One region of the Superficieibacter sp. genome, then DNA from elsewhere that is predicted to be linked to it. Evidence: predicted binding sites of a transcription regulator. Region 1 holds the regulator's gene; each other region holds the start of a gene.
What was found. Region 1 encodes Fur, which represses iron uptake genes when iron is present. Its sites were predicted from a motif close to ATAATAATGAGAACNACTATCAA; they were not measured.
Positions count from the first base shown of each region.

Region 2: the regulator Fur is predicted to act here: its motif matches at 2,124-2,146, upstream of sufA (Fe-S cluster assembly scaffold SufA).
Region 3: the regulator Fur is predicted to act here: its motif matches at 2,623-2,645, upstream of RT197_RS10000 (TonB-dependent siderophore receptor).
Region 4: the regulator Fur is predicted to act here: its motif matches at 2,353-2,375, upstream of RT197_RS08355 (TonB-dependent siderophore receptor).

Region 1 covers NZ_DAMAPU010000004.1:55,048-59,965, forward strand. The annotation lists gene ybfF (esterase) at 15-785, shown strand; gene ybfE (LexA regulated protein) at 916-1,209, shown strand; gene fldA (flavodoxin FldA) at 1,360-1,890, shown strand; gene fur (ferric iron uptake transcriptional regulator) at 2,180-2,632, shown strand; gene chiP (chitoporin ChiP) at 2,681-4,087, opposite strand; gene glnS (glutamine--tRNA ligase) at 4,488-4,918, opposite strand, start outside.
Region 2 covers NZ_DAMAPU010000001.1:779,347-784,264, reverse strand. The annotation lists gene menI (1,4-dihydroxy-2-naphthoyl-CoA hydrolase) at 1-269, shown strand, start outside; gene lpxP (kdo(2)-lipid IV(A) palmitoleoyltransferase) at 463-1,383, shown strand; gene iraP (anti-adapter protein IraP) at 1,413-1,748, opposite strand; gene sufA (Fe-S cluster assembly scaffold SufA) at 2,186-2,563, shown strand; gene sufB (Fe-S cluster assembly protein SufB) at 2,566-4,050, shown strand; gene sufC (Fe-S cluster assembly ATPase SufC) at 4,067-4,813, shown strand; gene sufD (Fe-S cluster assembly protein SufD) at 4,788-4,918, shown strand, end outside.
Region 3 covers NZ_DAMAPU010000004.1:189,289-194,206, reverse strand. The annotation lists gene RT197_RS10005 (RamA family antibiotic efflux transcriptional regulator) at 25-366, shown strand; gene RT197_RS10000 (TonB-dependent siderophore receptor) at 385-2,532, opposite strand; gene RT197_RS09995 (alpha/beta hydrolase-fold protein) at 2,689-4,344, shown strand; gene RT197_RS09990 (DUF1158 domain-containing protein) at 4,243-4,491, opposite strand; gene RT197_RS09985 (YbdK family carboxylate-amine ligase) at 4,556-4,918, opposite strand, start outside.
Region 4 covers NZ_DAMAPU010000003.1:332,535-337,452, reverse strand. The annotation lists gene RT197_RS08365 (ABC transporter permease) at 1-374, shown strand, start outside; gene RT197_RS08360 (alpha,alpha-trehalase) at 525-2,210, shown strand; gene RT197_RS08355 (TonB-dependent siderophore receptor) at 2,408-4,528, shown strand; gene RT197_RS08350 (GlsB/YeaQ/YmgE family stress response membrane protein) at 4,565-4,816, opposite strand.

The sequences.
Region 1 (4,918 bases):
AAAAGATCTTTACCATGAAATTAAACACTCGCACGCTATCTGCACAAAATTCGACTACCTCTTCACCGGTGGTTCTGGTTCACGGCCTGTTTGGTAGCCTGGATAATCTCGGCATTCTCGCCCGCGATCTGGTGAGCGACTATGACGTCGTTCAGGTCGATATGCGCAACCACGGCCTTTCCCCGCGTTCGCCTGAAATGAACTATCCGGCGATGGCGCAAGATCTGCTTGATACGCTCGACGACTTATCTATTGATAAAGCCACCTTTATTGGTCACTCGATGGGCGGCAAAGCGGTAATGGCGCTGACCGCGCTGGCAAAAGATCGCATTGACGGCCTGGTGGCGCTGGATATCGCCCCGGTCAATTATGCGGTCCGCCGCCATGATGAAATCTTTGCCGCCATTAACGCCGTCACCGCTGCCGCCAGCACCACGCGCCAGCAGGCCGCGACGGTCATGCGCGACATTATTGCTGAAGAAGGCGTGATCCAGTTTTTACTGAAATCGTTCGTTGACGGCGAATGGCGCTTTAACGTGCCGGTACTGTGGGAGCAATATCCACATATCGTCGGCTGGGAAACGGTTCCGGCGTGGGATCGCCCGGCGCTGTTCGTTCCCGGCGGTAATTCGCCATACGTCACCGCTGAATACCGCGATGCGCTGCTGGCGCAATTCCCGCAGGCCAAAGCGCACGTCATTGCCGGAGCCGGTCATTGGGTGCACGCTGAAAAACCGGACGCGGTGCTGCGGGCCATCCGCCGCTATCTGAACGAGCAGCAGTGATTAAAAATCCAACGTCCGTACGCCAGATTGCTTGCGGACGTTGGCGTGCCTGCTGCACTGATGTATGATGGCGCGCTACTCAACCGGGCAAAGGCCCGGCTGCTCGTTTCCCCCGAAGTCACTCTGAATCATGGCAAAAGAACAAACGGACCGTACGACAATAGATCTGTTCGCGAATGAGCGTCGCCCGGGAAGACCCAAAACCAGTCCCCTCTCGCGTGACGAACAGTTGCGCATCAATAAGCGTAATCAGCTTAAGCGTGACAAAGTGCGCGGCCTGAAGCGGGTTGAGTTAAAACTTAACGCCGATGCCGTGGATGCGCTGAACGAACTGGCGGAAGCCCGTGAAATCAGCCGCAGTGAACTGATCGAAGAAATGTTGCTCCTTCAGCTTGCGCATCTGCGCGGGCAGGATATTGTCTGAAAAGTCGTCCAGAATCCCCTTTCATGTAGCAGAGAGTGCAGTCGGACGCGATTGCTATTTCCGGGTACTTCTCTGTTCTGCTATGATTGCCTTTATCCGTGTGCAATCCGCCACCACCATATCAATAAGTATCAAGAGGTTATTTCACTCATGGCAATCACAGGCATCTTTTTCGGCAGCGATACAGGCAACACTGAAAATATCGCGAAGATGATTCAAAAGCAGTTGGGTAAGGACGTTGCCGATGTGCATGACATTGCCAAAAGCAGCAAAGAAGACCTTGCCGGTTACGACATTCTGCTGCTGGGCATCCCGACCTGGTACTATGGTGAAGCACAGTGTGACTGGGATGACTTCTTCCCGACGCTGGAAGAGGTAGACTTCAACGGTAAGCTGGTAGCGCTGTTTGGTTGCGGCGATCAGGAAGACTACGCGGAATACTTCTGCGACGCGTTAGGCACCATCCGCGATATCATCGAACCGCGCGGCGCGACCATCGTCGGTCACTGGCCGACCGCTGGCTACCATTTTGAAGCATCGAAAGGTCTTGTCGATGACGACCACTTTGTGGGCCTGGCGATTGACGAAGACCGCCAGCCAGAACTGACTGCTGAACGCGTAGAGCAGTGGGTAAAACAGATTTCTGAAGAATTGCACCTGAAAGACATCATCAACGCCTGATGATTAAAGGCGCAGCGGCGGCTGCGCCTTGTTAATAGTTTTAAGCAATCAAAATAATTGCTACATTTTTTTAACTTTTCAGTACATACCTGTACAATAGCCACTGATTTAACGAGGTCAGTGCGCCACTTTGCAGGCCGTGCCTCGTTTTAAACGCTAACTTTGTCTGATACTTGCAGTTTTCAATCAGGCATCGCAGTTCTATAATGAGAGGCGTTACGACAGTTGCACTCTCTGTAAATACTTCCTTGCCAGGAAGTGAATCTTATAGCAACAGGACAGATTCCGCATGACTGACAACAATACCGCATTAAAGAAGGCAGGCCTGAAAGTCACGCTTCCCCGGTTAAAAATTCTGGAAGTGCTTCAGGAGCCTGACAACCATCACGTCAGTGCGGAAGATTTATACAAACGCCTCATTGACATGGGCGAAGAGATTGGCCTGGCCACCGTCTACCGGGTACTGAACCAGTTTGACGATGCCGGCATTGTGACTCGCCATAATTTCGAAGGCGGCAAATCCGTTTTTGAACTGACCCAGCAGCATCACCACGATCACCTGATCTGCCTCGACTGCGGCAAGGTTATCGAATTCAGCGATGATTCTATTGAATCCCGCCAGCGTGAGATTGCTTCGAAACACGGCATCCGTCTTACCAACCACAGCCTTTACCTGTACGGGCACTGTGCGGAAGGCGACTGTCGGGAAGATGACAACGCTCACGACGGCGTAAGCAAATAAACAAAAAACCAGCCATCCGGCTGGTTTTTTTATCATCACATCTGACGGTCAGAAGATGGTAAACGGGGCGATGACCATAAATTTGACGTCGCGCTCATCCTGGAAGATGTTGCCGTAGCCGCCGGAATAGCTCGGAATGTCAGAATGGTTGTCATACTCGGTAAAGTGCAGTTTGAACATCGTGCCTTTTGCCCGACCGTCCTGAAGGGTATAGACCGCATCCAGGCTGTACGAAGACTCTTCGATGCTTCTGTCTTTATCGTAGTAAGCGTCGGGGTTGCTCTGCCAGGTGGACGGTTTAGCATCCCAGGCATAGACATAAGACGCGCCTACCGCGAAGCCTGGCAGATCCCAGTTTTTCAGATCGTACATCGCGCCGAAGAACACCGCTTTTTCATCGTTGGCGTTAAAGTCAGAGCGGTTATCCCACCAGATATCAAGGCGACCGTTGGAAGACGCGTAAGTCGGCGTCATACGTTGCAGGAAGTAGCCCTGCTGACCGTCCGCTTTCACCCAGGTGCCTTCCAGACGTAAATCCACCACTTCCGCCACTTTATAACCGAAGGTCAGCGCCTGAAGCCACGCCGTGCCATCATAGAGATCGTTAATGGTATGGTCATCGGCTTTATCGCGCGTGCCGTAGAACTGATAGCTGGTGGTAAACGGATTGCCGCCCAGATCGATTTTATAGCTGGCTTTGGCAAAATACTGATCGATGTACCCTTCCGCCTGACCAAAGGCCGCTTCCAGCACAAAATTATTTTTGAAATCGTATTTTGCGCCCAGGGAGTGCAGGTAATCGACGTTGGTCTTCTGGTCGTTCTGGTAGAATTTGTCCATCTCCAGATGCCACGGCGATTTGTACTCGTTGGTCCACATATACGAGAAGCTCAGCGCGCCGGTTTCGCCGTAGTCAAAGTTTGCCCCCGCTTCTGCCCCCTGATAGGTGCCGGGCATAAAGCTCCAGTGTGGAGCCAGCAGCGTCTGACCGGTTGGCTGAATATAACCCGCCCGCGCCCAGGCCGGACCGTATTTGAATTTTGCCGCCGCTTTATACAGGCTTATCCCGCTTTTATCGCCAGACCAATTTTCGTCATAGGCTTTATTACTTTTAGAGAACGCTATTTCGTTCGGGTGAGCGCTGTCTCCGTTTTCGGCCATTTCAATGGCGGTAAAAGCGGCAACATCAACGCCGAACATATCGGCGATATAACCGGACTGGAAATCAAGATTGGCGTTCCAGGTGGAGTGCGAAAGGTTGGTTTTATATTTGTCTTCGTCGGTGACGTCTTTACGATCACGCTCACGTTGCCAGTAGTAGATCCCGCCAGTTAAGGTGGAATCGTCAATAAACCCTTCAGCTCTGGCCTGCGATGCGGCCATAAAACCAGACATTGCGGTGACACCGGCAATAGCCAGCGCCAGCGTACTACGTTTGCCACTGAACGTACGCATAAGTTCATCCTCTTTGACTTTAAAAACGCCGACTAACGCGGCGATAAAAAAATAAAATTACAAGGCAGCACGCTAAAAGTGGGCGGACTGATGGCATAAAGAGTATTTTTCGCGACGCGAATTATCAACACTTTTAGAAGGGTAAAATGCAGGATTATGACGAAGCGCACATAATTAAACGCATCTTGTAACATTTATATCAGCGCCGAAGAATACCGTGCTGACGAGGTATGCGCATGATTAGCCAATACATTAGTTTGAGGAATATATTATCGGTTATTAATATGATCGGGGAAGTCAATGAGAATTAATTCGCGCCGCGAATATAACTATGATTTTTTATGCAGGCAGGAAAGTAAAAACGCCGCAGCTGCGGCGTTTTAAAAGCAAGAGCGACAATTTATTCGCCGATTTTCGCCCAGGTATCACGCAGACCTACGGTGCGGTTAAACACCAGCTTCTCTGCCGTGGCATAGCGGCTGTCGAGGCAGAAATAGCCTTCGCGCTCGAACTGATAAGCCTTACCCGCCTGCGCATTTTTCAGACCCGGCTCGGCAAAGCCCTGTTTGATCACCAGCGATTCCGGGTTGAGGGTGGCGAGGAAATCGTCCGCTGCTCCAGGGTTAGGAATGCTGAACAGGCGGTCGTAGAGGCGAATTTCTACCGGCAGCGCGTGCGCGGCGCTGACCCAGTGAATAACGCCTTTCACTTTACGTCCGTCAGCCGGATCTTTGCTCAGGGTGTCAGCATCATAAGAACAGAAGATGGTGGTGATATTGCCTTCGGCATCTTTTTCCACCCGCTCTGCTTTGATGACATAAGCATTACGCA
Region 2 (4,918 bases), on a different contig from region 1:
AGCCGTTTGGCTTACTGCACGGCGGCGCATCGGTGGTGCTGGCTGAGACCCTCGGCTCGGTAGCGGGTTATCTCTGTACCCAGGGAGAGCAAAAAGTGGTGGGGGTGGAAGTCAACGCCAACCACCTGCGGTCGGTACGCAGCGGGCGGGTGCGCGGGAAATGCCAGGCCCTGCACCTCGGGGGGCGTCATCAGGTCTGGCAAATTAATATTGTTGATGAACAAGGCCGGTTATGTTGCACCTCCCGGCTGACCACCGCCGTGGTATAAGGCACGGGCACACTTCTGAAAAGAAGTGTGCCCGCACGTAATATCCTTTTACTTTTAAAAGCGTATGATATTCTCCGCCCACGGATTTATTCCCTCCTTCAGATGTCCTAGTTAAAACCCGTATCGCGTAACGACTAATGAATTCATTCGTTTCTCCTTTAAGCGCTACACGACTTCCGCTTAAGGAACAAATATGGCTTGTCCACAATTTAAATTATCGTTTCTTCACCCACGCCACTGGTTGACCTGGTTTGGTCTGGGCGTCCTGTGGTTACTGGTCCAGTTACCCTATCCCTTTCTTTTTTGGTTTGGTTCAGCGCTGGGTCGCACCTCGCAGCGCTTTCTTCAGCGCCGGGCTACCATCGCTAACCGTAATCTTGAACTCTGTTTTCCCGGCATGGATGCACCACAGCGTAAATCAATGATCGAGAAGAATTTTGCCTCGCTGGGTATGGCGCTCATCGAAACCGGCATGGCGTGGTTCTGGTCCGATCGCCGGGTACGCAAATGGTTTGACGTGGAAGGGTATCAGTACCTGCTCGACGCCCAGCGTAAGCAAAAAGGCGTTATGGTCGTTGGCGTCCATTTTATGTCGCTGGAGTTGGGGGGTCGCGTGATGGGGCTGTGCCAGCCGATGATGGCGACCTACCGTCCGCATAACAGCGAGGTAATGGAATGGGTTCAGACCCGTGGTCGCTTGCGCTCGAATAAATCGATGATTGACCGCCATAACCTCAAAGGACTGGTCAATGCCCTGAAAGGCGGTGAGGCGGTATGGTTTGCGCCGGATCAGGATTACGGTCCGAAGGGCAGCACGTTTGCCCCTTTCTTCTCGGTACAGAATGCCGCGACGACCAACGGCACCTATGTCATTTCCCGCCTTTCCGGTGCCGAAATTCTGACGATTTCGATGGTACGTAAAGACAGTGGGCGCGGCTACTCATTGCATATCGGGCAGAAAATTGATGATTTTCCGCGCGGCAATGAATTTGAAGCGGCCAGCTATATCAATAAAATGATTGAGCATGAAATTTTGCGCGCGCCAGAGCAGTATCTGTGGATCCACCGGCGTTTTAAAACGCGCCCGGCGGGAGAGTCATCACTCTATTTTTGAGGTAAAACGCGGGGCGATGGCCCCGCGTTTTATTTGTGGTCATCGCCAGACGTGAGGCTTTTCAGCGCCTGCACATCCAGTTCGGCATTGGCGTTGGTGATTAGCTGGGCAAACGACAGAATTTCATTAAATTCATTAAGCAGAATTTCTGCATCTGATTTCAGCGGGCTTTCGGCGAGTTCAATTGCAGTGTTGATGGCTTTTTTAACCGCCTCAATCATTTCTACCACGCCGCCTTCCTTGCTCACGGTGAGTAAAAAAGCACTCAGCAGCAGCGTCTGCGCCTCAACGCGGGCCGTAAGTTGTTTCGTCTCCGCATCCATTTTAGAAATCTTGGCAATCATGCCTAAAATAATGTTTGTCATATTTTCCCCTCTGTTAGCCACAGACTGGCAACGAATAATGCGCCGACAATGACGGTTAACCTCAACATGCGGTGACTGCGGGATTGCGAAGCGGCAGGTCATTATTACACCCTGGCTGCACTCTAACACGGCTTTTTTAGTAGCGTTATTAATCTGTGTCGCATATTTGCCTTTTTTTGATTTCATAAATAGGCATTACCTATACAACTTTTCATCTGTCGCTTTTTAGCGCCGTCTTTTTAATTAGTATTATTTATTATCAATGGGTTAAGTAATTGAGATTCCCCGCAGCGAGTTAATGCAGGGGGTCTATGCTTAATACATGCGCAATGGAATGGTCACTATGGTGAATACCCGCACTGCGAGTGGGTTGAAGTGATAATCATTATCACTAACATAGTATTAACTTTTCCGCCTATTTAACGTGAGGTAGACCTATGGATTTGCATTCCGGGACCTTTGATCCCACGGAGTTTGCCTGGCATGGTCTGACAATGACCCCGGCAGCCGCTGAACATATTCGCCAGCTGGTTAATAAGCAGCCTGGCATTCAGGGGCTGAGGCTGGGTGTTAAACAAACCGGCTGCGCAGGCTTTGGCTATGTGCTGGATACGGTAACTGAGCCGCAGAAAGACGATCTTCTTTTTGAGTCCGAGGGTGCACGCCTGTGGGTGCCCCTGCAAGCGATGCCCTTTATCGACGGGACCGAAATAGATTATGTCCGTGAAGGCTTAAACCAGATCTTCAAATTTCATAACCCGAAAGCGCAACATGAATGTGGTTGCGGAGAAAGTTTTGGGGTGCAGGCGGAATAATTATGTCACGTAATACTGAAGCAACTGACGATGTCAAAATGTGGTCCGGGCCGTTGAATTATAAAGAAGGCTTTTTTACCCACTTACAAACCGACGAACTGGCGCACGGGATCAGCGAAGAGGTGGTGCGCGCGATCTCCGCTAAACGTAACGAGCCGGAGTGGATGCTGGAATTCCGTCTGAATGCGTATAAAGCCTGGCTGACGATGGAAGAGCCGCACTGGCTGAAGGCGCACTACGAAAAGCTGAACTATCAGGATTACAGCTACTATTCCGCGCCGTCCTGCGGTAACTGCGACGACACCTGCGCATCGCAGCCCGGCGCGGTACAGCAAACCGGCCCGGCGTCGTTTTTGACCGACGAAGTGGAAGCCGCGTTTAACCAGCTTGGCGTACCGGTGCGCGAAGGGCGTGAAGTGGCCGTGGATGCCATTTTCGACTCGGTATCTGTCGCCACTACCTACCGTGAAAAGCTGGCGGAACAGGGGATTATCTTTTGCTCCTTTGGCGAAGCCATTCACGATCACCCTGAACTGATCAAAAAATACCTCGGCACCGTGGTGCCCGGTAACGACAATTTCTTTGCCGCCCTTAATGCGGCGGTGGCCTCTGACGGCACGTTTATTTACGTACCCAAAGGCGTGACCTGCCCGATGGAGCTGTCGACCTATTTCCGTATCAACGCGGAAAAAACGGGGCAGTTTGAGCGCACTATTCTGGTGGCTGATGAAGGCAGCTACGTGAGTTACATCGAAGGGTGCTCGGCCCCGGTGCGTGACAGCTACCAGCTTCATGCGGCGGTCGTGGAGGTGATCATTCATAAAGACGCTGAGGTGAAATATTCCACGGTGCAGAACTGGTTCCCTGGCGATAACAATACCGGCGGCATTTTGAATTTCGTGACCAAGCGCGCGCTGTGCGAAGGCGAAAACAGCAAAATGTCCTGGACCCAGTCGGAAACCGGTTCGGCTATCACCTGGAAATATCCAAGCTGTATTCTGCGCGGCGATAACTCCATCGGCGAGTTTTTCTCCGTGGCGCTGACCAGCGGGCATCAGCAGGCCGACACGGGCACCAAGATGATCCATATCGGCAAAAACACCAAATCGACCATCATCTCGAAGGGGATCTCCGCCGGACACAGCCAGAACAGCTATCGCGGTCTGGTCAAAATTATGCCGACGGCCACCAACGCGCGTAACTTTACCCAGTGTGATTCTATGCTGATCGGGCCTGACAGCGGGGCGCACACCTTCCCGTACGTCGAATGCCGTAATAACAGCGCCCAGCTTGAGCATGAGGCCACCACCTCGCGTATTGGTGAAGATCAGCTTTTCTACTGCCTGCAACGCGGGATTAGCGAAGATGATGCGATCTCGATGATCGTCAACGGCTTCTGTAAGGACGTATTTTCAGAACTGCCGCTGGAATTTGCGGTTGAAGCCCAAAAACTGCTGGCCATCAGCCTTGAACACAGCGTCGGTTAAGATTAAAGGAACAATCATGTTAAGCATTAAAGATTTACAGGTTTCAGTAGAAGATAAACAGATCCTGCGCGGGCTGGATCTTGACGTCCGTCCGGGCGAAGTTCACGCGATCATGGGACCGAACGGCTCAGGCAAAAGCACGCTTTCAGCCACGCTTGCCGGGCGCGAAGATTACGAAGTCACCGGGGGCAGCGTAGCGTTTCGCGGGAAGGATTTACTGGAGCTGTCACCGGAAGATCGCGCTGGTGAGGGCATCTTTATGGCCTTTCAGTACCCGGTAGAAATTCCCGGCGTCAGCAACCAGTTTTTCCTGCAAACCGCGCTGAATGCGGTGCGTACTTACCGGGGGCAGGAAGCGCTCGACCGCTTTGATTTTCAGGATCTGATGGAAGAAAAAATCCAGTTGCTGAAGATGCCAGAAGATCTGCTGACCCGTTCGGTGAACGTCGGCTTTTCCGGTGGTGAGAAAAAGCGCAATGACATTTTGCAGATGGCGGTGCTGGAGCCGGAACTGTGCATTCTCGATGAGTCGGATTCCGGGCTGGATATCGACGCGCTGAAAATCGTCTCCGAAGGGGTCAATGCTCTGCGCGACGGCAAACGCGCTTTTATCATCGTCACCCACTACCAGCGTATTCTTGACTACATCAAGCCGGATTATGTTCACGTTCTTTATCAGGGGCGGATTGTGAAATCGGGCGATTTTACTCTGGTCAAACAACTGGAGGAGCAGGGCTATGGCTGGCTTACCGAACAGCAGTAACGCGCTGCAACAGTGGCACCACCTTTTTGAAGCGCAGAGCGCACAGCGTTCGCCGCGCGCGCAGCAGCATCTGCAACAGCTTTTGCGGCTCGGTCTGCCGACCCG
Region 3 (4,918 bases), 130 kb from region 1:
TTTCGCAACAGAGGGGGGAGCCATATGACTATTTCCGCTCAGGTTATCGACACCATCGTCGAGTGGATAGATGACAATCTGCATCAGCCGCTGCGCATTGAAGAAATCGCCCGTCACGCGGGTTATTCCAAATGGCATTTGCAGCGCCTGTTTTTACAGTACAAAGGGGAGAGTCTGGGGCGCTATATCCGGGAAAGGAAGCTCCTGCTGGCAGCGCGCGATCTGCGCGATACCGACCAGCGGGTGTATGACATCTGCCTGAAATACGGTTACGAGTCGCAGCAGACCTTTACCCGCGTTTTCACCCGGACCTTCAACCAGCCGCCGGGAGCCTACCGTAAAGAAAATCACAGCCGCGCGCACTAAGGCGCGCGGCCCTTTTTGTTACCAGGAATAGCCCAGCGTAGCGGTCATCGTGCGGCCAATACCATAGAAGCACGCGCTATCGCTGGCGCATGAGGCTACGTATTTGGTGTCCGCCACGTTATTGACGTTGAACTTGACGGTCGCACCTTTCAGGCTGCTGTTCAGTTCACCCAGTTCGTAGCTCACCATCGCGTCATACAAATCCACCGACGGTACTTTGAAGGTGTTTTTCGCATCGCCATAGCTGGTGCCGATATAGCGCATCCCCACGCCTGCGGTTAAGCTTTTCAGCGGGCCGCCAGGGAAGGTGTAGCTGGCAAACGCCGAGGCCATATGCGTCGGGATGCGGGCCGGGGTTTTCCCCTGGGTTCCGACAACCGTGGTGCTGGCAACTTCCGCATCGGTATAGGTGTACGAGCCGATCAGGTTGACCGTATCCTGCCACAGGGTGGAGTGGATCTCCGTCTCAACGCCTTTCGAACGCACTTCGCCCGCATTTTCAAACCAGCCCAGCGCGCTGTTATAGGTCGGCACATTGTTCTGGCGCAGGTCGTACAGCGCCACGCTCATCAGCGTATTTTGTACCGGTTGATATTTCAGACCCGCTTCCACCTGCTTGCCGGTGGTCGGCGCAAACGGCGCGGTGCCCGGCGCACGGTTAGTTTGCAGATTTGGCTCAAACGACGTGCTGTAGCTCACGTACGGTGACAGGCCAAAGTCGAAAGCGTAAAGCAGCCCGCTGCGCCAGGTGAACTTATTGTCGTTCTGCTGGATTTTCTCCGCCGCCGTAAAATCGGTGGTGCGCACTTCGGACCAGTCATAGCGCCCGGAAAGCAGCAGCTCCCAGTTGTTCCAGCTCATCTGATCCTGCAAATAAACGCCCATCTGATCGAGATTTTGCTGCTCGTCGGTCATCGTGCTGAAGGTGCTTTCATCAACATTTACCCCGTAAACCGGATTTCGCCAGTCGAGGTTGTACTGTGCACCTGCCCCGCGCGCGAGGAACTGATTATCGCGGCTGGACTTGTAATCAAATCCGCCAAGCAGGGTGTGATCGAGCGCGCCGGTGGTGGCGTGCGCTTCAAGCTGGTTATCCAGGCCGAACTCGTCGGTCTTGCGATCCTCACGCTGGGCGCGACGGGTCAGCAGGGAGCTGTTTGCCGGGCTGGTGGCGTACACCAGATAGCGGTATTTCTGCTTGATGGTGGCGTAGCGGGCGTTCTGGCGGAAGGTGAGAGCATCGTTAAACTGATGTTCGAACTCGTAGCCGATCATCGTTTGTTCGCGCCATGACTGATCGTAGTTCGGATCGCTGACGTTAAAATCATGCGGAATATACCGCCCGCCAACATCCACTACCGTGCCGTAATACGGCAGGAAGTTACGATAACCCGCATCGGGATCTTTCTGGTAGCTGGTCAGCAGGGTGAAGCGCGTCTGATCGTTGGGGAACCAGGTGATCGCCGGGGCAATCGCCATCCGCGTTTCTTTATAGTCATCGACCTGATTATGCTGGGTGCGGGCAATCCCGTTCAGGCGATACAGCACGCGTCCGTCATCGCTCAGCGGGCCGCCAAAATCAAACGCGCCTTCCGCCAGATCGTGATTACCGGTGCGGAACTGCACTTCATGGATCGCCTCACTGGTGGGGCGTTTGCTGGTCATGCTGATAAGACCGCCAGGGTTGACCTGACCAAACAGCACCGATGCCGGGCCGCGCACCAGTTCGACGCGCTCCAGCAGCCAGGGATCGACGGTGCCGGTTTGCGACGAGGCGGTCGCCCCGTAGCTCAGGCCGTCGAGAAATTTCGGCACGTAGCTGAAGCCGCGCACGAAAACTTCATCGTTACGGTTGGAAGAACCGCGATATTCGGTAAACGCCCCGGCGCTGTAACGCAACGCTTCGGAAACCGAGGTCACGTCGAGGGCGTTCATTTGATCGCGGGTGACGACGGAAATCGACTGCGGCGTCTTCACCAGCTCCGCCGAGGTTTTGGTCGCTGACAGCGTTTTGGTGGCGACCATGCCTTTCAGCGGTGCAGTGGGATCTTCACTGTTGCCCTGGGTGACTACCATCGTCTCTTCCGCAGCCAGCGCCTGATGGCTGATGGCCGTGGTCGCTATACTCATTAACCAGAGATGCATTATCTTATTATTTTTGAACATTTTTTTAGTAAAACCCCGTGAATGATGTTTTTAAAAAACACCCCGTATACAAAAAATGTATAGCCGGATGCGTAACCATAAACGGCGTAGATAATATTGCAAATTATTATCATTTGCATTAGCGTTGTGACAAATTTCAGCGGGAAAGTTTTACGAATGAAAATGGCATGGAGTGGTTTGCTGATTGGTCTGAGTGCAACGCCTGCGCTGGCGGCAGGCTGTGAGGCGATGTCCGTACAGGGTGAACAGCAGGGTAAATTTGATGCCAGCGGCGAAGTCTGTTTTGAGCTACCGGCGCTGGGCGAGAATTATGTTTCCGCCACCCTCAGCGGGGTGACGGATGCGCGGCTGCTCGATCGGCAAAACCGCCGCCTGCGCTCGCTGCTGGAGGCCGGGCCAGTGGATGGCGAACAGACGCTACTGTTTTCGCTTCCCGTGAATCAGCCTTCCTCGCTGGTGCTGCACGGCGAAGAGGGCGCGCGCTGGCATTTTCGCTGGCGCATTAAAGAAACGTCGTCGCTGCCGCGTACCCAGATGCTTGCGCCGGTCAGCCCGCTGCTGCAAAAGCTGGCGCGGGAACTGGCGCGCGGTGGCACCACCGACGCCTTCTGGCACGACCGGCAGCAGCAGGGAACGCCGCTGGTGGAGCCGGTGGATGCCACACACAAGCGGGTCACGTTCCTGTGGCGCGGGGCGCGTAACAACGTCTTTATTCTGGGTTCGCCCGCAGGCGATCACGACCCGCTGTTTCGCCTCGGTCGGTCAGACGTCTGGTTTCGCAGTTATGTGGTGCCCGCCGATACGCTGATGCAGTACAAGCTGGCTCCTGACGTGCCGCAGGTACAGGGCACGCCGCGCGACCAGCGGCGGGCGATTCTGGTCAGCGCCCAGGCCGATCCGCTGAATCCCGCGACCATGAACACCCGTCAGGCCGATCGCTTTAATCGCTACTCTTTGCTGGCGCTGGGGCCAGCCCGCTACTGTACGCCGCAGCGCATGGCCCGGCCGGTGCGCCACGGGGTGCTCAGCAGAGAAACGCTTTACAGCCAGATCCTCAATAACCGTCGCGACATTATTCTCTACCGTCCGCGCGTGGCGCAGCCCGCCCGCTGGACGCTGCTGCTGTTTGATGGTCAGGTTTATCAGGATGAATACCGCTTTGCCAGCGTGATGGACGATTTAATCGCCCGCCACATCGTGCCGCCGGTGAATATTGTTTTTATCGACAGTCTCGATCACGCTCGTCGTGGTCAGGAGCTGCCGCCGAATCCGGCATTTGCCGATTTTATGGCGCATGAGCTGGTGCCGTGGCTACAGCAGAAGGGCATCCCGGTTCAGCGCCAGAAAACGGTGCTGGCAGGCTCCAGCTATGGCGGCCTTGCGTCGTCGTGGGTGGCGCTGCGTTATCCGCGTCTGTTTGGCAATGTGCTGAGTCTTTCCGGTTCGTACTGGTGGTCGCCGAAAGGAAAGGACGCAGGCTGGCTGACCCGCCAGTATCAGCAGTCGCCGCGCTATCCGATTCGCTTCTGGCTTCAGGCCGGACGTTTTGAAAGCCAGGGACCGGACGGCGGGATTTTCCGCAACACCGAGGATTTTGCGCGGGTACTGCATGACAAAGGCTACCGGGCGAGCTTCCATCCGTGGTCCAGCGGTCACGACTATGCGGCCTGGTGCGAAGCGCTGGTGGCCGGAATGCGCGACTTCACTGGCCTAAACCGTGTGCGCAAACCAGCGACGCCAGACGAAGCGGATAATCAGATACTCAATAACGCCAAGCGCCAGAAACCACAGGCAAAACAGCAGGGTATATAGCTGATTCAGATCCGTCAGATGAAAAGTGGTCATCAGTTTTTTCGCCAGTACCAGCCCGAGCGATGGCGCGGGAAGCAGCAGGCAGGAGAGAAACGCCAGCAGCAAAATGCCGCCGGCGCTCATCAGGGATTCGAGCGGATGTTTCATGCAGCGTTAATCTTCTGTTAAAAAGCGGATGGCGCATTGTAAAGCCTGACGCGTGAGGCGGCTACTATGCCGCCCAGATTTCAGTATGCTTTTGCACCAGTCCAATCAGCGAACCGCCGTCGGCGATAAAATCGCGCATTTGCTGCGCCTCGCTCTTGCCCGATTTCAGCGTCAGGGCAATGTCTTCCAGCGCACTCCCGCCACCCAGTTTGTCCGCATAGGGCATCAGTGTGTCCAGCAGGCTGGTGATATCTTCGGCAATACTGCGCTGCTCGCCGGTATGCACATCCGTCAGCACGCCTTCCAGCCCGTAGCGGCACGCCTGAAAACGGTTAAATTTATACAGCAGGTAGTCCCGCTCCTGGTGCTTAAATGGACGCTCCGCCAGCAGCCAGTGGGCAATCGCCTGAATAAATCCGGCGGTATT
Region 4 (4,918 bases), on a different contig from region 1:
GTTTTTTCCCGCTGTTCGTGAATACCGTTAACGGCATCCGCCGTACCGATGCGGAACTGCTGGATGCCTGCCGGGCGTTTTCCGCTTCGCGCACCTTTCTGCTGTTTCACGTTAAGCTGCCCTCGGCGGCCGGGGAGATTTTCGCCGGACTGCAAATTGGCGTGGCGCTGGCGTTGATTGGCGCGGTGGTGGCAGAGTTTTTATCGGCGCAAAGCGGGCTGGGGTATCTCATCGCGTCCAGTTCGGTCAGCATGAGCGTGGCGACGATGTTCGCGGGGGTGGTTCTGCTGGCGCTGATTGGCTTATGCGGCGCGCAAACGGTGCGCTGGCTACAGCGGCGGGTGGTGTTCTGGGAGAATAAAACCCGGCAATGAGAGTGAGCTGAAAGCGACATTTTGTGGCGTGAATATGTCTGCTGCGCCGCAAAATGCCACTTTCTTTACGCGCGTCTGGCGATATTCGTCTAAGGTTTTCAGAAGGTTGATTGCAGCGGATCCGCTGATTGCCTGAAAGGAGAATAACCGATGACCACCCCTGCTTTGCGCCGTCCTTCCACGCTGGCGCTGAAGATCGCCCTGAGCGGCATTCTGTTTGCCGCCGCTTCCGCCCTGGCGGATGACGCCGTTAAACAGCCGCAGCCGCCTGATGTCCTGCTGGGGCCGCTGTTTACCGACGTGCAAAGTGCCAAACTTTTTCCCGATCAAAAAACGTTTGCCGATGCGGTGCCGAAAGGCGATCCGCTGATGATCCTCGCCGATTACCGCATGCAGCGCAGCCAGCGCGGGTTCGACCTGCGCCATTTTATCGACGTTAATTTTACTCTGCCCGGCGAAGGTGAAAAGTATGTGCCGCCCGCCGGACAAAGCCTGCGCGAACATATTGACGGCCTGTGGCCGGTGCTGACCCGCACCACTGACCACGCGGCGAAGTGGGATTCGCTGCTGCCGCTGCCGAAGTCTTACGTGGTGCCCGGCGGACGTTTTCGTGAGATCTACTACTGGGACAGCTACTTCACCATGCTGGGGCTGGCGGAGAGCGGACACTGGGATAAGATCGAAGATATGGTCGCCAACTTCGGCTATGAGATCGACACCTGGGGCCATATTCCTAACGGCAACCGCAGCTATTATCTCAGCCGCTCGCAGCCGCCTTTCTTCGCTTTTATGGTTGAACTGCTCGCCGACCACCAGGGCGATGAGGTGTTGAAAACGTATCTGCCGCAGCTTGAGAAAGAGCATAACTACTGGATGGAAGGCGCGGATGCGCTGACCGCCGGGCAGAGCAACAAACGCGTGGTGAAGCTGGATGACGGGGCGATCCTCAACCGTTACTGGGACGAGCGCGATGCGCCGCGCACCGAATCCTGGCTTGACGACGTCACCACCGCCAAAAATACCCCCAGTCGCCCGGCCACCGAGGTGTATCGCGATTTACGCGCCGGGGCCGCCTCCGGCTGGGATTTCAGCTCGCGCTGGATGGACGATCCCAACCAGCTTGGCACTCTGCGTACCACCAGCATTGTGCCGGTCGATTTGAACGCCCTGCTGTTCAAAATGGAGAAAGTGCTGGCTCGCGCCAGTAAAGCGGCGGGCGATACGGCGAAAGCCAGCCAGTATGACGCCCAGGCCAGCGCGCGTCAGCAGGCGATGGAGCACTGGCTGTGGAATGACAAAGACGGCTGGTACGCGGATTACGATCTGAAAACGAAGCAAGTGCGTCATCAACTGACGGCTGCGGCGCTGTTCCCGCTGTACGTTAACGCGGCGGCGAAGGATCGGGCAGATAAAGTCGCTGCCGCCACCGCCTCGCACCTGCTGCAACCGGGCGGTCTTGCCACCACAACCGTGAAAAGCGGTCAGCAGTGGGATGCGCCCAACGGCTGGGCACCGCTGCAATGGGTCGCCACCGCCGGGCTGCAAAATTACGGTCATGATAAAGTGGCGATGGACGTGACCTGGCGCTTCCTGACCAACGTCCAGCATACTTATGACCGCGAGAAAAAGCTGGTTGAGAAATACGATGTCAGCTCTACCGGGACCGGCGGTGGCGGCGGTGAATATCCGTTGCAGGACGGTTTCGGCTGGACTAACGGCGTAACGCTGAAGATGCTGGATCTGGTTTGTCCGAAAGAAAAACCCTGCGATAACGTCCCCGCTTCCCGTCCGCAGGCGGCTAACGACGATGCGGTAGCGCAAAAACAGGCGCAGTAAACCCGCTGACCTGCTACCAGATTTGGTAGCAGGTCTAACCTCTGGTATCAGAAATTCCCTTTGCTGACGTGGCATTAGCACTTATCTCCCCTGATTTTGCAGGCGTTTTGCTCTGTAAAAAGACTTGTGTCACGGAATGCTAACAATAATAATTCTCATTTGTTTCTCCTTCTTTTCAGCAAAATTCGGAATTTGTGATGACCTCAAAACGTATAATCAAGCGCTCGTCGCTCGCCTGGGCGCTGGCCCTGGCGTTTCCTGCCCTCGCGCTGGCAGAAGAAACCGTAGTGGTGACGGCGGCGCCGACGGAGTCTGCGCAGGCTCCCACCAAAGGCTATACCGCCAAAACCTCAAGCGGGGCGACCAAAAGCGATCGGCCGCTGATCGCCACCGCCCAGTCGGTATCGGTAGTCACGCGTCAGCAGATTGACGATCAGGGCGCGAATACTATCAGCCAGGCGCTGAACTACACGCCGGGGGTGTATTCAAACTTCGGCGGCGGCGCGACCCGTTTTGATACCGTTTCGCTGCGCGGCTTCCACGGCGGCGACGTTGATAACCTGTTCCTCGACGGAATGCGCCTGATGAGCGATGGCGGCAGCCATAACGTCATTCAGATCGATCCGTGGTTTGTTGAGCGCGTGGACGTGGTGAAAGGCCCGTCGTCGGCGCTGTACGGGCAAAGCGTGCCGGGCGGCCTGGTTAATTTAACCTCGAAGCGTCCGCTGTTTACGCCGGAAGGCCATTTCCGCCTCGGCGGGGGGACGCAAAATACCAAAAGCGGCGCGTTTGATTATACCGATGCCATTAACGACCAGTGGGCTTACCGGATCATCGGCATGACCCGCACCAGCGACACCCAGTACGATCATACCCGCGAAGAGCGCTACGCCATCTCCCCTTCTCTGCTCTGGCAGCCGGATTCCGATACCAGCCTGCTGCTGCGGGCCTATCTGCAAAAAGATCCTTCCGGCGGTTACCACGGTTCGCTGCCGCTGGACGGCACCCGCTACGCGCACAACGGGCGCAAGCTGTCGAATGAGACCAACGAAGGCGATCCGGGCGACGGCTATAAGCGCCGGGAGCAAATTTACAGCGTGGAGTTCGATCATCAGTTTGATGATGTCTGGTCTGTGCATTCCAGCGGCAGCTACACCCACTCCAACGTGTCGCTGGATCAGGTATATCAGGTCGGCTGGATTGACGGCAGCGACGAGCTGTCGCGTGGCTACAGCGGCTCGCGCGGATCGCTGGATGCGTGGTCCACCGATAACCGGTTGCAGGCCGATTTCAGCACCGGCGAAGTGGCGCATACTCTGACGTTTGGCGGGGAATACCATCGCTTCCGTAACGATTTGTGGACCGGCGCGGGTAGTGCCGCTGCGCTCAATCCGTACACCGGCTACACCGCGCAGACCGGGCATGTAGTGACTTACCGCGATGACAATAATCGTCGCTACTACCAGACCGGGGCCTATTTGCAGGATGAGATGGTGTGGAACCGCTGGCATCTGGATGTGTCCGGGCGCTTTGATCGCATCGTCTCCGAACAGGTCAGCGACACCTTCAATACGTCTAATCGCCGTTCGGACGATCACGTCAGCACCCGCGCCTCGCTGCTCTACGCCTTTGAAAACGGTCTGTCGCCTTATATCAGCTACAGCGAAGCCATCACCCCGGCGACGCTTGCCGGTAGCGACGGCACCCTGCTGAAGCCGACCACCGCCGAGCAGTATGAGGCCGGGCTGAAGTTCCAGCCGCCGGGCACCGCCGATCTCTATAGCGTGGCGATTTACGATTTAACCCAGAAAGACGTGGCGACGCGCGATATTAATATTGCCACCGCCACCTTTATTCCGGCGGGCAAAGTGCATTCACAGGGCGTCGAGCTGGAAGCGCGTAATCAGATAACCCCGGCACTGAGCACTATCGCCGCGTATACCTGGAACCGTTTGCGCTTCCAGGATTCGCTGGACGGCAATGACGGTAATACCCCGCAGCTCACGCCGGATCAAATGGCGTCGTTCTGGGCGCACTATCAGTTTGCGGGCGGTATCAGCGTGGGAACGGGTATCCGCTACATCGGCAAGCAGTGGGCTGACGATCGTAATACCGAGCGCCTGCCGTCGACGACCCTGCTGGATGCTTCCGTGCGTGCCGATCTGGGCGCGTGGACGCCATCGCTGAAAGGGGCGTTTGTGCAGGTGAATGCCAATAATCTGACCGACCGCGACTATGTGGCGGGCTGCTACGGAACGGGGAACTGTTACTGGGGAGCAGAAAGAAGTGTGATGGCAACGGTGGGTTACGACTTCTGATGAAGGTACCGGGCAGCGTGCGCTGCCCGGTCTGTATTACCTGCGAACCATGCGGTAGATGAGCAGCACGACAATGGCTCCGACGACCGCGACCAGGAAGCTTGGCAGATTAAAGCCGCTTACCGGACCGCCGATACCGAACAGCGTACTCAGCCAGCCACCCACGACCGCACCGATGATACCCAGAATACAGGTGACGATGAAACCACCCCCGTCGCGTCCCGGCATAATCAGTTTGGCAATAATACCCGCAATTAACCCAAATACGATCCAGGCAATAATACCCATCTGTCCATCCTCCTGTAAGTGACACAAAAAGCAGGTGTTGTTTCCCTGCGCTAACGTTTCAAGTATAGGGCGATCCTGATAATTGTGCGTCCAGGGAGAAAA